One region of the Nocardioides sp. J9 genome, then DNA from elsewhere that is predicted to be linked to it. Evidence: riboswitches for the same ligand, from Rfam matches in the RefSeq annotation. Region 1 holds a riboswitch; the other holds the start of a gene.
What was found. Region 1 has a riboswitch for cobalamin ahead of L615_RS12860 (ABC transporter substrate-binding protein). Riboswitches for the same ligand answer to the same signal wherever they lie in the genome.
Positions count from the first base shown of each region.

Region 2: linked by a shared signal. The riboswitch ahead of L615_RS11520 (hypothetical protein) and the one ahead of L615_RS12860 (ABC transporter substrate-binding protein) in region 1 are both predicted to bind cobalamin.

Region 1 covers NZ_VLJQ01000077.1:104,313-114,857, reverse strand. Annotated here, with positions in the region: gene cobN (cobaltochelatase subunit CobN) at 1-2,288, shown strand, start outside; gene cobF (precorrin-6A synthase (deacetylating)) at 2,285-3,037, shown strand; gene L615_RS12880 (cobyric acid synthase) at 3,034-4,530, shown strand; gene L615_RS12875 (cobalt-precorrin-6A reductase) at 4,527-5,252, shown strand; gene L615_RS12870 (CbtA family protein) at 5,254-6,075, opposite strand; gene L615_RS12865 (CbtB-domain containing protein) at 6,224-6,457, opposite strand; cobalamin riboswitch at 6,512-6,577, opposite strand; cobalamin riboswitch at 6,642-6,830, shown strand; gene L615_RS12860 (ABC transporter substrate-binding protein) at 6,856-7,854, shown strand; gene L615_RS12855 (iron ABC transporter permease) at 7,857-8,894, shown strand; gene L615_RS12850 (ABC transporter ATP-binding protein) at 8,891-9,706, shown strand; gene L615_RS12845 (ferredoxin) at 9,703-10,392, shown strand; gene L615_RS12840 (cobalamin biosynthesis protein) at 10,408-10,545, opposite strand, start outside.
Region 2 covers NZ_VLJQ01000073.1:14-3,543, forward strand. Annotated here, with positions in the region: partial or broken gene L615_RS11515 (hypothetical protein) at 1-490, opposite strand, end outside; cobalamin riboswitch at 1,020-1,167, shown strand; gene L615_RS11520 (hypothetical protein) at 1,238-2,392, shown strand; gene L615_RS11525 (hypothetical protein) at 2,374-2,982, shown strand; gene L615_RS11530 (energy-coupling factor transporter transmembrane protein EcfT) at 2,979-3,530, shown strand, end outside.

The DNA.
Region 1 (10,545 bases):
GCGACTCCATGTCCGAGGCGTGGGGGGAGGCTCCTGGTTCCCTCTTCGTCAACGACGCCGGTGAGATCGTGATCGCGACGCTCGTCGCCGGCAACGTGGTCATCATGATCCAGCCGCCCCGCGGCTTCGGCGAGAACCCCGTGGCGATCTACCACGACCCCGACCTCGCCCCGACCCACCATTACATGGCGGCCTACCGCTGGTTGGAGGAGTCCCCGGAGTCCGGCGGCTTCGGCGCGCACGCCGTCGTGCACGTCGGCAAGCACGGTTCCCTGGAGTGGCTGCCGGGCAAGAACGCGGCGCTCTCCGCCGAGTGCGGCACCGACGCGGTGCTGGGCAACCTGCCCCTCTTCTACCCGTTCCTCGTCAATGACCCCGGCGAGGGCGCACAGGCGAAGCGACGCGCCCACGCCACCATCGTCGACCACCTGATCCCGCCGATGGCGCGCGCCGAGACGTACGGCGACATCGCCCGCCTGGAGCAGCTGCTGGACGAGTACGGCAACATCGCCGCGATGGACCCGGCCAAGCTGCCCGCGATCCGCGGGGAGATCTGGCAGCTGATGAAGGCCGCCGAGATGCACCGGGACCTCGGTCTCGACGAGCGCCCCGGCGACGAGGAGTTCGACGACTTCCTGCTGCACGTCGACGGCTGGTTGTGCGAGATCAAGGACGTCCAGATCCGCGACGGACTCCACGTCCTGGGTCAGGCACCCTCCGACGAGGCCCTGGTGAACCTGGTCCTCGCGGTGCTGCGCGCCTCGCAGGTCTGGGGCGGGGTCGGCAACGCCGTCCCCGGGCTCCGGGCAGCACTCGGCCTCTCCGACGGCGCCTCGACCGCGCAGGTGGACGCCTTCGAGGCCGAGGCACGGGGTCTCGTGGAGGCCTTGGCCGCAGCGAACTGGGACCCCACAGTGGTGCCCCAGCTCCACGAGGACGCCGACGTGCGGGCCGCGCTGAGCTTCGCCGCCACCGAGGTGGTGCCGCGCCTGGCCAGCACGACCGATGAGATCGACGTGCTGCTGCACGCCCTCGAGGGCGGCTACGTGCCCGCCGGCCCGTCCGGCTCGCCGCTGCGCGGCCTGGTCAACGTGCTGCCGACCGGCCGCAACTTCTACACCGTCGATCCCCGCGCCATCCCCTCGCGCCTGGCCTGGCAGACCGGTCAGGCGATGGCCGAGTCCCTCGTGCAGCGCTACCTGGACGAGACCGGCGAGTACCCGAGCTCCGTCGGCCTGTCGGTGTGGGGCACCAGCGCGATGCGCACCTCCGGTGACGACGTGGCCGAGGTGCTCGCGCTGCTCGGTGTACGGCCCGAGTGGGACGACATGTCCCGCCGGGTGAACAACCTGCAGGTGATCGACCTGGCCGAGCTCGGCCGTCCGCGCATCGACGTCACCGTCCGCATCTCGGGCTTCTTCCGCGACGCCTTCCCGCACGTGGTGTCGATGCTGGACGACGCGGTGCAGCTGGTCGCCGCCCTGGACGAGCCGGACGAGATGAACTTCGTCCGCGCCCACAGCCGGGCCGACCTGGCTGAGCACGGGGACGAGCGCCGGGCCACGACTCGCATCTTCGGCTCCAAGCCCGGCTCCTACGGTGCGGGCATCCTCCAGGTGGTCGAGTCGGGCTCGTGGCGCGACGACAACGACCTGGCCGAGGTGTACACCGCGTGGGGCGGTTTCGCATACGGCCGAGGCCTGGACGGAATCGCCGCGGCCGAGGACATGCGCACCGCGTACCGACGGATCAAGGTGGCTGCGAAGAACGTCGACAGCGCTGAGCACGACATCGCGGACTCCGACGACTACTTCCAGTACCACGGCGGCATGGTGGCCACCGTGCGCGCCCTCACCGGCTCCGACCCGAAGGCCTACGTCGGCGACTCCACCTCCCCCGACGCCGTCCGGACGCGCTCGCTGCAGGAGGAGACGAACCGGGTCTTCCGGGCTCGCGTGGTCAACCCCCGCTGGATCGGGGCGATGCAGCGCCACGGCTACAAGGGCGCATTCGAGCTCGCAGCCACCGTCGACTACCTGTTCGGGTTCGACGCCACCGCCGGGGTCGTCCACGACTGGATGTACGAGTCGCTCGCCAGTTCATACGTGCTGGACGAGACCAACCAAGCGTTCCTGCGTACCTCGAACCCGTGGGCCCTGCGCGGCATCGTCGAGCGGCTGCACGAGGCCGCCGAGCGTGGCCTGTGGGCGGAGCCCGACCCGGAGACGCTGTCGCAGCTGCAGAAGGTGTACCTCGAGGTCGAGGGGGACCTGGAGGACGAGGCGTGAGTGCCCACCTGCACGTTGTCGGCTTCGGCACGGGTCCCGCCCACCTGACCCGGGACGCCGTCCGCGCCCTGCTGGACACCGACTACGTGCTCGCCGTGCGCAAGCACGAGGACGACGAGCTGCTGCAGGTGCGCCGCGCGATCTGCGAGGAGTTCGAGGTCGAGCTGGTCCAGGTGCCCGACCCGCAGCGTGACCGGGACGACCCAAGCGACTACCCCGCCGCAGTGCGCGACTGGCACGCCGCCCGGGTGGCGGCCTTCGCCGACGCGGTGGCCGAGCGGGGTGGGCGGGCGACCTTCCTGGTGTGGGGTGACCCGTCGCTGTACGACTCGACCTTGCGCGTGGTCGAGGGCATGGCGGCCGATCCCCGCCTGGCCGGTCTCACCTGGGACGTCGTGCCCGGCATCAGCGCTCCCCAGCTGCTGGCCGCCCGGCACCGCATCGTGCTGCACCCGGTCGGCACGCCAGTGCACGTCACCACCGCCCGTCGCCTGCGCGACACCGTCGCTGCGGGCCAGCGCAACGTGCTGGTCATGCTTGGCTCCGAGGCCAGCCTCGACCAGCTCGAGGAGCTCCCCGGCTGGCAAATCTGGTGGGGCGCCAATCTCGGCTCGGACGGCGAACAGCTGGTGGCCGGCACGGTCCGCCACGTCCTGCCGCAGGTGCGCGAGGCCCGCGCCCGAGCCCGAGAGCTCGCCGGTTGGGTGATGGACGTGTACCTGCTCCGCGCCCCGGAGGGCCCCGCATGAGCGGGCTGTTGGTAGCCGGGACCACCTCGGACGCCGGCAAGTCGGTGGTGACCACCGGGCTGTGCCGGGCCTTCGCGCGCCGCGGGGTCCGGGTGGCGCCGTACAAGGCGCAGAACATGTCCAACAACTCCATGGTCTGCCAGGACCCTGCCGGTGGCACCGCGGAGATCGGCCGGGCGCAGTGGGTCCAGGCGTTGGCGGCCCGGGTCACCCCGGAGCCCGCCATGAACCCGGTGCTGCTCAAGCCCGGTTCCGACCGACGCAGCCACGTCGTGGTGATGGGACACCCGGCCGGGGAGGTCTCCGCGACCGACTTCGCCACCGGTCGACGTCACCTCGCGCGGGCGGCGCACGCCGCGTACGACGACCTTGCGGGCCGGTTCGAGGTCGTGGTGGCCGAGGGCGCGGGCAGCCCGGCGGAGATCAACCTGCGGTCCAGCGACTTCGTCAACATGGGCCTGGCCCGTCACGCCGACCTCCCGGTCGTGCTGGTGGGCGACATCGACCGGGGCGGGCTCTTCGCCTCGATGTTCGGCACCCTCGCGCTTCTCGAACCTGCCGACCAGGCGCTGCTCGCCGGGTTCGTGGTCAACAAGTTCCGCGGTGACCTGGGGCTGCTGCGCCCGGGCCTGGACCGGCTGGAGCGGCTGACCGGGCGCCCGGTGCACGGCGTCCTGCCCTGGCACCCGGACCTGTGGCTCGACTCCGAGGACGCCCTCGACCTCGAGGGCCGCCGCAGCAGGGACGGCGCCCGCGTGCGGGTCGCGGTCGTACGACTCCCCCGGATCAGCAACTTCACCGACGTCGACGCCCTGGGCCTGGAGCCGGACCTCGACGTCGTCTTCGTCTCCGACCCGCGCGACCTCGCCGACGCCCACCTCGTGGTGCTGCCGGGTACGCGCGCCACGCTCGCCGACCTCGCGTGGCTGCGCTCGCGCGGGCTCGACGCCGCGATCAAGGCCCACGCCGCGGCGGGTCGTCCGGTGCTCGGCATCTGCGGCGGCTTCCAGATGCTCGGCCGCACGGTCAGCGACCCCAACGGCGTCGAGGGGGCCGTCGGCGCGCACGCCGAGGGGCTGGGCCTGCTCCCCGTGACCACCACGTTCGCCGTGGAGAAGGCGCTGCGCCTGCCCGTCGGCGAGGCGCTCGGGGCGGCCACGACCGGCTACGAGATCCACCACGGGCGGATCAGCCGCGACGCAGGCGCTGAGGAGTTCCTCGGCGGGGCCCGCTCCGGTCAGGTGTTCGGCACGATGTGGCACGGCAGCCTGGAGGGGGACGCCTTCCGGGCCGCCTTCCTCGCCGAGGTCGCCGCCCTGGCCCCCTCCGGCGCCAGCTTCCCGGCCGCACGGGAGCGCCGGATGGAGCTCCTCGCCGACCTCGTCGAGGAGCACCTCGACGTCGAGATGCTGCTGGCGCTGGCCCGTGACGGAGCGCCTGCTTCGCTGCCGGTGCTCACCGTCCCCGCTCTCCCACAGGAAGGTGCACGATGAGGGTCCTGCTGCTCGGAGGCACTGCGGAGGCGCGCGACCTGGCCCAGCTCCTGGTGGAGGCCCGGGTGGACGTCACCTCGTCGCTCGCCGGGCGCGTGGCACGTCCGCGCCTACCGGTGGGACCGGTCCGCATCGGCGGTTTCGGCGGCGTCGCGGGCTTGCGGACCGCGCTGGCCGACTACGACCTGGTCGTGGACGCCACCCACCCGTTCGCCCGTGGCATGAGCGCCAACGCCGTCGAGGCCTGCGCGGCCGAGCAGGTACCGCTGCTGCGCTTCGAGCGTCCCGGCTGGGAGCCGGATCCGGCCTGGCGGTACGTGCGCACACACGCCGAAGCAGCGCAGGTGGCGGCAACACTGGGGCAACGTCCCTTCCTGGCCGTCGGACGGCAGGAGCTCGCCCGCTTCGTGCCCGAGCTGCGCGAGGCTCCGGTCCTGGCCCGTGTCGTGGACGCCCCCGACGTCGACCTCCCTGCGCGGTGGCGGCTGCTCACCAGCCGCGGGCCGTACACGCTCGAGGGCGACCTCGCGGTCATGGCCGACCACGGCAGCGACGTCCTGGTCACCAAGGACTCCGGCGGGACGTACACCTGGCCCAAGATGCAGGCCGCTGCGCAGCTCGGTGTCCCTGTGGTCGTCGTGGAACGGCCGGAGCCGGACCCCCGCGCGCAGGTCGTGCACGCGGTGGGCCCGGCTCTCGAGTGGGTGCTGTCGCACCGCTGACTCAGACGACCGCCTTCGCGGTGGTGTCGACCCGCCCGAGCAGCCACGTCAGGGCCACGCCCAGGGCGCCCCAGAGCGCGGCCAGGGTGAGGACCGAGGAGATCCGGAACTCCCACAGCACGTCGGCGGGGAAGGCACCGAGCTCGTTGACCGTCGGCATGGCGAGTGCCGCGACGGCGACCACGATGACGTAGGCGACCCCGGCCACGACGACACCGGTCCACGCGCCACGTGCGGCGGCGAGCCAGCGGCCCAGAAACACCGTTGCGACCATCGCGACGATGGAGATCAGCGCGAAGGCGAAGTAGTACGCGGTGCGCGACCCGATGGTGTCACCGCTGCCCACGGCCGGCGGAGCAGCCGGGTACTTCAGGAAGGGCACCAGCGCGTAGGCGACGAAGCCGAGTGCGGTGACCAGTGCGGTCGAGCCGACGATCGTCAGACGTCCCAGACGTCCAGCGACGGCGGCGGCGATGAGGGCGATGATCCCGCCCAGGGCGACGCCGATGGCGATCGTCGCAGTGGCCAGGCCCCAGGTCTTCTGGGTGGTGCGGGTGATGCCGCCCTCCTCCTCGTCACCGTGCGAGTGGGCGTGCCCCTCCTCCGTGGCAGCCGCGGCGTGCGTGTGGTCGCCGTCGCCCTCGGCGTGGGTGTGGACCTCGTCCGCGCCGCTCTCGGCCGGAACCTCCGCTGCCGCGGCCTCCTCCAGGCCGATGGCGGTGTCGATCGGCGGCTCGCCGACCGTGAAGGCCACGCCGAAGGCCACGATGCCGGCGATGAGGCCCGCGAGCAGGCCGCGGACCAGGAAAGTACGTGCGTTCACTTGTGATTCCTGTTTCTGTGGTCGTCGAATGAGCCGTGCACGCAGCACGACGCGCCCGACGCCCCAGCGCCGTGATCGGCGCAGGGGTCGGGAAGGGAGACCGCACTCAAGGGCGGTCGGAGCTCAGCTGTGCTGACCCAGCGAGGGGTCAGTGGCAGGGGTAGCCAAGCAGGTGACGACCGTCGTGGACCCACTCGTGCACGGCGGTGCCGGCGAAGAGTGAAACCGCACCCTGGTCGATGCTGACGAAGAAGACGACCAGCACGGACAGCAGGCCGAAGAACAGTGCCCACGGGGCGAGCTCACGAAGGTCGACCGTCGGGATCTCGACGGCGGGAATGGCGGTGGCACCGGACAACGGCGCGGCAACAGCGTGCGACATGTTTCCTCCTCAGGGTTCTGCGCCCTGGTGGTGTGGGGATGGACGAACGCCCGGGTCTGACTTCACCCTCCGAGGACGGTGTCACAGCAGCGCGACTGTGCCGGACTCTCACCGGCTTCCATGGCATTCGCTGGGGCCAGCGTACGCGGCGTGCCGCCCCCTGAGGACGCCGACCCACGGACTGGTACGGTGCCGGTGCCGTGGTGCACGGGAAGCCGGTGGAAGACCGGCGCGGCCCTCGCCACTGTGAGCGCGGAGTTCCGCGACCTCACCGACACTCCGGTGTCGGGACCACTGGGTGCACACCTGGGAAGGTCGGTCGCAGGACGGCGATGCGCGAGCCAGGAGACCGGCCACGGCGCGTTTCGTATCCAACGAGGTCCTTGGAGAAAGATCCCATGATTCGCCGTGCCGCCATGCCCGGACTGTCACTCGCCGCAGGCGCCGTCCTGCTCCTCGCCGGTTGCGCCGGCGCGCCAGAGAAGGAGACGGCGACCGCTGAGAGCGGCGACCGCTTCCCTGTCGAGCTGGTCAACTGCGACCACGAGGTCGTCGTGGCGTCCACGCCCGAGCGTGTGGTGACTCTGAACCAGGGCGCCACCGAGGTGGTGCTCGCCCTCGGGCTGGGTGACCGCCTCGCCGGCACCGCCTACCTCGACGACGCGATCTCGGACCGGTGGGCCCAGGAGTACGAGCAGGTACCGGTGCTGGCCGCGGAGTACCCCACGAACGAGGCTCTCCTGGAGGCAGAACCCGACCTGGTGTACGCGTCGTACGCCTCCGCCTTCGACAAGGGCGTGGCGGGTGACCGCACCGTCCTGGCTGGCTCGGGAACCCAGTCGTACCTGTCCCCCTTCGGCTGCCCGGACGAGAGCCAGCGCCCGGCCCCGACCTTCGACGCCGTGTGGCAGGAGCTGGACGACGTCGCGGAACTGCTCGGCGAGCCCGGCACCTCGAAGGCGCTCGTGTCCGAGCAGAAGGAGACGCTCGAGAGCATCCGCGACGCTGCACCCGGTCAGGGCCTGACTGCCCTGTGGTACGACTCAGGTGACAAGACGCCGCTGGTCGGCGGCGGCCAGAGCGGACCACAGCTGATCCTCGACGCGGTCGGTGCCGAGAACATGTTCGACGACATCGAGCGGGGTTGGGGCGAGGGCAGCTGGGAGGACGTTCTGGCAACCGACCCCGACGTCATCGTCCTGGCGGACGCCAGCTGGTCGTCGGCCGAGGAGAAGAGGGCCTACCTGGAGAAGGACCCCGTGCTGAGCGAGCTCACCGCCGTGAAGAAGGGCGCGTTCGTGACCGTGGCCTACTCCGAGGCCACGCCCGGAGTTCGCATGGTCGACGGCGCGGCCTCGGTGGCCAGCCAGCTGGCGGATCTCGACCTCCGGCCGTGAGTGTGGCCCGCCTCGCAGCGGGCCGGGCAGTCGTCGTGGTGACGCTCACGGCGGCGGCACTCGTGGCCAGCGCTGCGGTGGCGCTCTCCCTGGGATCGGTGGACGTGCCCGTGGCACGCGTCCTGGCCGTTCTCCTGCGCCGGCTCGGGGCGGGCGGGGAGGTCACGGTCCTGGAGGACCAGCTCGTCTGGCAGCTGAGGCTGCCACGAGTGATGGGGGCGATGGCGGCAGGGGCGGTCCTCGCCCTGTGCGGGGCCGTCCTCCAGTCCCTCACGCGGAACGACCTGGCCGACCCCTTCCTCCTCGGCGTCTCGAGCGGCGCCACGGTGGGCGCGGTGACCATCATGGTCCTGGGCATCGGAGTAGGCGGGCTCGTCGCCAGCGCGGCCGTGTCCGTGGCCGCATTTGCCGGGGCGCTGGCCGCACTCGCCGTGGTCCTGGTGATCGCGTCCGCCGGCGGTCGGGGGCTGAGCCCGCACCGCACCGTGCTGGCCGGCGTCGCGGTGGCCTACCTGTGCAGCGCTTACACCTCGGTCGTGGTCATCATGCACGGCGAGGGCGATGCCGCCCGCAGGGTTCTGAGCTGGACGCTCGGCTCGCTCGCGGGGCTCCGGTGGGACAGCACCCTCGTGCTGCTGGGCGCGGCGCTGGTGGCGTTGGTCTGGTTCTTCGCCTATGCCGAGCGGCTGGACGCCTTCACCTTCGGGGAGGTGTCCGCGCAGTCCTTGGGCGTGCCCGTCACCTCGACGCGCTGGGTGCTCATGGTGGGCACCGCCGTGGTGACCGCGACCACGGTTGCCTACGTCGGAGTGATCGGCTTCGTGGGGTTGGTGGTTCCTCACCTCGTCCGCCCCCTGGTGGGCAACCGGCACAGGGCCGTCCTGCTCGCGTCGGCAGCGGGCGGATCTCTCCTGCTGATGTGGGCCGACACCGCCGCACGCTCGTTGGTCGACCGTCAAGAAGTCCCCGTGGGTGCGCTGACCGCCTTGCTCGGCGCACCCGTCCTGGTCTGGCTGATGGCAAGGAGGCCTCGCGCATGACACATCGCGACCTGTGCATGCACTCATCGACCCCCGACCTGCGCGCGAGCGGAATCGTCGTCCGGCTCGGCGTCGACGTCGTGCTCGACGACGTCGACGTCCTCGCCCGGGGCGGCCGGGTCACCGCACTGCTGGGGCCCAACGGGTCCGGCAAGACGACCCTGCTGCACGTTCTCGCCGGCCTGCGGAAGCCCGACCGCGGCACCGTCCTGGTCGGAGACGTTGCGATCCGCTCGTTGTCGCACCGCCGCCGTGCCCAGACCGTCGCCCTGGTCGAGCAGCATGCGACCACGACCACGGACCTCACCGTGCGCCAGGTGGTCGCGCTGGGTCGCCTCCCCCACCGACGGATGCTGGGCGCGCGCGGCGACTCGGGTGCCGAAGTCGTCGACACGGTCATGGACCTCGTCGGGCTCACGCACCTTGCCGACCGCGGGTGGACCACGCTGTCTGGCGGTGAGCGCCAGCGCGCCCACCTGGCCCGCACCCTGGCCCAGCAGCCGGCGGTCCTGCTCCTGGACGAGCCGACCAACCATCTGGATCTCGGGCAGCAGCTGCGGTTCCTCGCTCTGGCTCGAGACCTCGGTCTGACCACGGTCGCCGCCTTGCACGACCTCGAGCTGGCGACGGCCTTCTGCGACGACGTGGTCGTGCTCAACCACGGCCGTGTGCACGGCCAGGGGCCGGTGACCTCCACCCTCACCGCCTCGTTGCTGCGCGAGGTCTACCACGTCGACGCTTCGCTGGACCCCCACCCCCGCCTGGACCGTCATCACCTGGTCTGGGACGGCCATGTCGAGGAGAACTCATGACTGTCCACGTCCTCGTGGGCACATCGCCTGCCGACGCCGCCCGGCGCGCGGAGCTGGCGGCGCTCGCCGACGAGCTCGACGCCGAGCTCGCGTTCCTGCAGCTGGCCTCCCCCACGCTGGGAGACGTCCTCGAACGACTCGCGAGGAGCCGCGAGGCCGAGGTGGTGCTCGTCGGTGTCTCTGGCGGCCCGGGTGGTCCGGGAGTCTCCTGGCTGCGACGGGTCGCGGCCGACTGGTGGCGGGCGTTCGGCGATGGCGCGCCCCGGGTCAGCACCGCGCCCGCCTTGATGGAGGAGACCTCGCAGTGGCGGGCGCTGGTCGAGCTGGCACGCCCGATCACCCACGGCGGCCCGGGACTGACGTCGGCCGCGTGGGAGGACGTTCCCGAGCACCGTCACCAGGTGTTCGTCTGCCGTGGCCCGCGCTGCACGGCGGCCGGCGCGGAGCCGGCCTGGAAGGGAGTCGTGCTGGGGCTCATGGGAGCCGGTCTCGGCGACGACGACGTCCTCGTCACCCAGACCGGGTGCCAGTTTCCGTGCAACCACGCTCCGGTGGTCACTGTCCAGCCGGACGACGTCTGGTACGGGAGCGTCGACGAGGAGGCAGCCGGCGCCATCGTCTCGCAGCACCTGGTGGCCGGGGTGCCGGTGGAGCGGCTCCGACTCCCCCGCCGCCGCAAGGAGTGACGGTCGCGCTCGACGTCAGACGGCTGGGCGTGCGCCGCCGGCACGCCACCGCCACGACGAGCGACCGGTGACCGCCGCGAGCGCACTCGTCGCGACGGCGGCCGCTGCGCCGACGCGTGTCGCCAGGTCCGTGGCCCTCGGGATGTCCCCGGG
Region 2 (3,530 bases), on a different contig from region 1:
TGACGAGGCGGTCGATCTGTGCCCAGGTCACCGACTCCACGGCGATCGCGAGCTGGTGGTCCACCCAGGCTGCTGCCCGTTGGGTGAGGGGGTGGGTGAGCTCGGCGATCCGCAGCGCCCGCCAGGGGGCGAGGTTGCCGTCGAGGACCGCGGTGTAGAGCTCGGGGAGTCGCCAGGCGCACTCGAGGATCTTGCCGACGTAGAGCCGACCACCGTCGGGTGTGCGGCCCAGCACGGCGATGAGCTCCATCAGCGCGAACTCCGACACCAGGGGTGTGCCGGGGCCGGCGATGGGGATGCCGGTGTCGAGGAAGCCGTCCCGGACCGTGGCTGCTTCGTCGGGCTGGTCGACGGTGTTGGCGTGGGCCCATGCCACGATGTGCTTCCACTCGCGGATCTCGAGGTGGGCTCGGGCCTCGGCATCGTCGGCGATCCACGACAGCAGCGATGCTGTCGAGACCTTCGACGAAGGGCTGGTTCCGAGCTCCATGACGGGATTCTTCCGGAGACCACCGACACTTTGATTCGCCGGAAACCCGCCTGTGGACTGGGGATTCTCCAAGGATCTACGATCCACAGCCCGCCTTCAAGGCCGGTGGTTTCGAGGCTCCTCGCTGGCGCTCGTCGCACCTCAACCACCGGGAGACCGGCGCCCAGAAAGACCAGCCCACGACCGCCTACGCGACCGCGAGCCGAAAGGCGGACCCGACCACCTCCCCAGCCCTCCTCGTCGCTGCCTTTCGGAGCTGTACCGGCTACGCGACCGAAGCCCGCCGACACCGACCGCTCCGCCTACGCGACCGCAGGCCGACAGGCGGCCCCGACCACCCGCCCAGCCTCCTCGTCGTTGCCTTTCGGAGCTGTAGCGGCCGCGCGACCGCTAGCCCACCGGGACCGACCCGCGCTCCTCCTGCGCAACCACTGGCCGACCACCGCAGCGAGCGCTACGCCGCACCCGGCGACCCCCTCCCAACGTGCGCCAGGCCACGGCCGCTGTCCACCAAGGCCTCGCCAAGGAGGCGGGAGGGCGAGGTCGCGGTACGCTTCGCGCAAGAACTCAATCACGTCCCTGGCGGGGGAAGCCGGTCCAAGTCCGGCGCTGACCCGCAACCGTAGGCCGCCCTCGGGTGGCAAGCCGGAGTACCTGCCACGGATGTCCTGACACCAACGCTGTCGTGGAAAGCAGCGGGATGTCACCACGTTGGTGCTCCCGCTCGTGCAGCGGGAAGGAACGAACATGCACCCCATCGCTCGCCGGGCGGCCTCCGCCACCGGAGCGCTCGCGCTCGTCGCCGGGCTCGGCCTCGCGGCCTGCTCGCAGGAGAACGACGGCAAGGCCGCGGACGAGGCGCCCGCGGGCGCGACGAACGGGTCCACGGAGCCGGGCGAGCCGACCGAGGCGGCGCTGGCCGGCGCGGCGTGGCTCGAGGGCGAGCTGCAGGGCGGCCTGCTGCACAACCGCGAGTTCGGGACCGACGACCACAGCACGACGGTCGACCTGGCCTACGCGCTGCGGGCGGTCGACCCGGAGAGCCCGGCGCTGACGACGATCACCGAGGCGCTGGCCGAGGGTGCGGAGGCCTACACCAGCCCGGGCAAGGACGTGTGGTCCGGCTCGACCGGCAAGCTCCTGTCGTTCGCCGTCGACCAGGGTGCCGACCCGCGCGACTTCGGCGGCCTCGACCTGGTCGCGCAGCTCGAGGAGCGTACGGCGGACGAAGGTCCCGCGACCGGCCGGATCAGCGACAAGAGCGAGTTCGGCGACTACGCCAACGGCTTCGGCCAGGCGTGGGCCGTGCGCGGCCTGACGCTCGCCGGGTCGGACGAGGCGGACGCCGCCCGCGGCTTCCTGCTCCAGCAGCAGTGCGACGGCGGCTTCTTCCGGCTCTACTTCCCCGAGGCAGACGCCGAGGAGCAGGCGTGCGCCGACGCGAAGCCGGAGCCCGCGGACACCACCGCACTGACCTACGTGCTGCTCCACGACCTCGCCGAGGACGACGAGGAGCTGGCCGCGGCGCTGGCCGAGGGCATCGACTACATCCTCAGCCAGCAGGCCGAGGACGGCTCGTTCTCCGGTGGCGACGGCCAGCTGGTCCCGAACGCCAACAGCACCGGGATGGCCGGGTGGGCCCTCCTCCTCGCCGGTGAGGACGAGGCGGCGGCGAAGGCCGCGGCCTGGGTCCGCGCGCACCAGCTCGGCGAGTGCGAGGGCAAGGTCGGCGCCGACGCCGGCGCGATCGCCTTCGACGACCTCACCCTGGCTGCGGCGGGCAAGCGCGGCCTGACCGCGAAGACCGAGTACCAGTGGCGCCTGGCCACCGCGCAGTCGGTGCCCGCCCTGCTCGCGCTCGACGAGGACGCCCCGGAGGCGCCGTGCCCGGCCGCCTCCTGAGCCTGCTCCTCGCAGCGCTCGCGCTCCCGTCCCTCGCCGCGGCACCCGCCGGTGCCGCGGCGGGGGGCGCGTGCGCGCCCACCGAGGTCACGGTCGTCGTCGACTTCGCCGAGCTCGGTGGTGGCAGCCGGACCGTGTGTGTCGAGGGCGGCGGCCCGGCGAGCCAGCTCTTCCACGACGCCGGCTTCCCGACCGAGGACTCCCCGGCACCGGGCATGAACGGCTTCGTGTGCCGGGTCGCGGGGAAGCCGGCGAACGGCCCGTGCACCAGGGGCGACGCGTACTGGAGCCTGTGGTGGTCGCCGCCGGGTGACGAGCCGGAGTGGTCCTACGCCAGCCTCGGCGTCACGTCGCTCGACCTCGACCCGGGCTCCTTCCTCGCCTTCGTCTGGCACGAGGGCGACGGCGACGTCACCCCGCCCGGGGAGACCGCCCCGGCGGAGAGCGCACCCACCGCAGCAGAGGTCGAGGCTGCGGCGGACAACGGCCGGGACGACGACGACGACGGCTTCCCGTGGCTGCTCCTCGCCGGTGGCGTGGTGGTCCTCGGCGCCGCCGCGGTCGTGCCGATCAGGCGGGCGCGGTCGTGAGGATCGCCCGCGACCTGCACCCCGTCGCCTGGTGGGCCTGGGCCCTCGGGCTCGCGGTCGGGACGTCGTTCACGACCAACCCGTTCCTGCTCGGCCTGCTGCTGGCCGGGATCACGCTGACGGTGCTGTCCTGCCGCTCCGACCAGCCGTGGGCCCGCTCCTTCCGGCTCTACGTGTGGCTGGGCGTCGTCGTGGTCGCCGTGCGCGTCCTGTTCCGCATCCTGCTCGGCGGCAACACCCCGGGCCACGTGCTGTTCAGCCTGCCGACGATCGCACTGCCCGACTGGGTGGCCGGCATCGACCTGCTCGGCCCGTTCACCCGCGAGGAGCTGCTCGCGTCGACCTACGAGGGCCTGCGCCTGGCCACCCTGCTCATCGCGGTCGGGGCCGCCAACGCACTGGCGAACCCGAAGCGGTTGATGAAGTCGCTGCCGCCGGCGCTCTACGAGATCGGCACGGCGATGACCGTGGCGATCAACATCCTGCCCCAGCTCGCGGACAGCGCTGCCCGCGTGCGTGCTGCCCAGCAGCTGCGCGGCGGCCCCGAG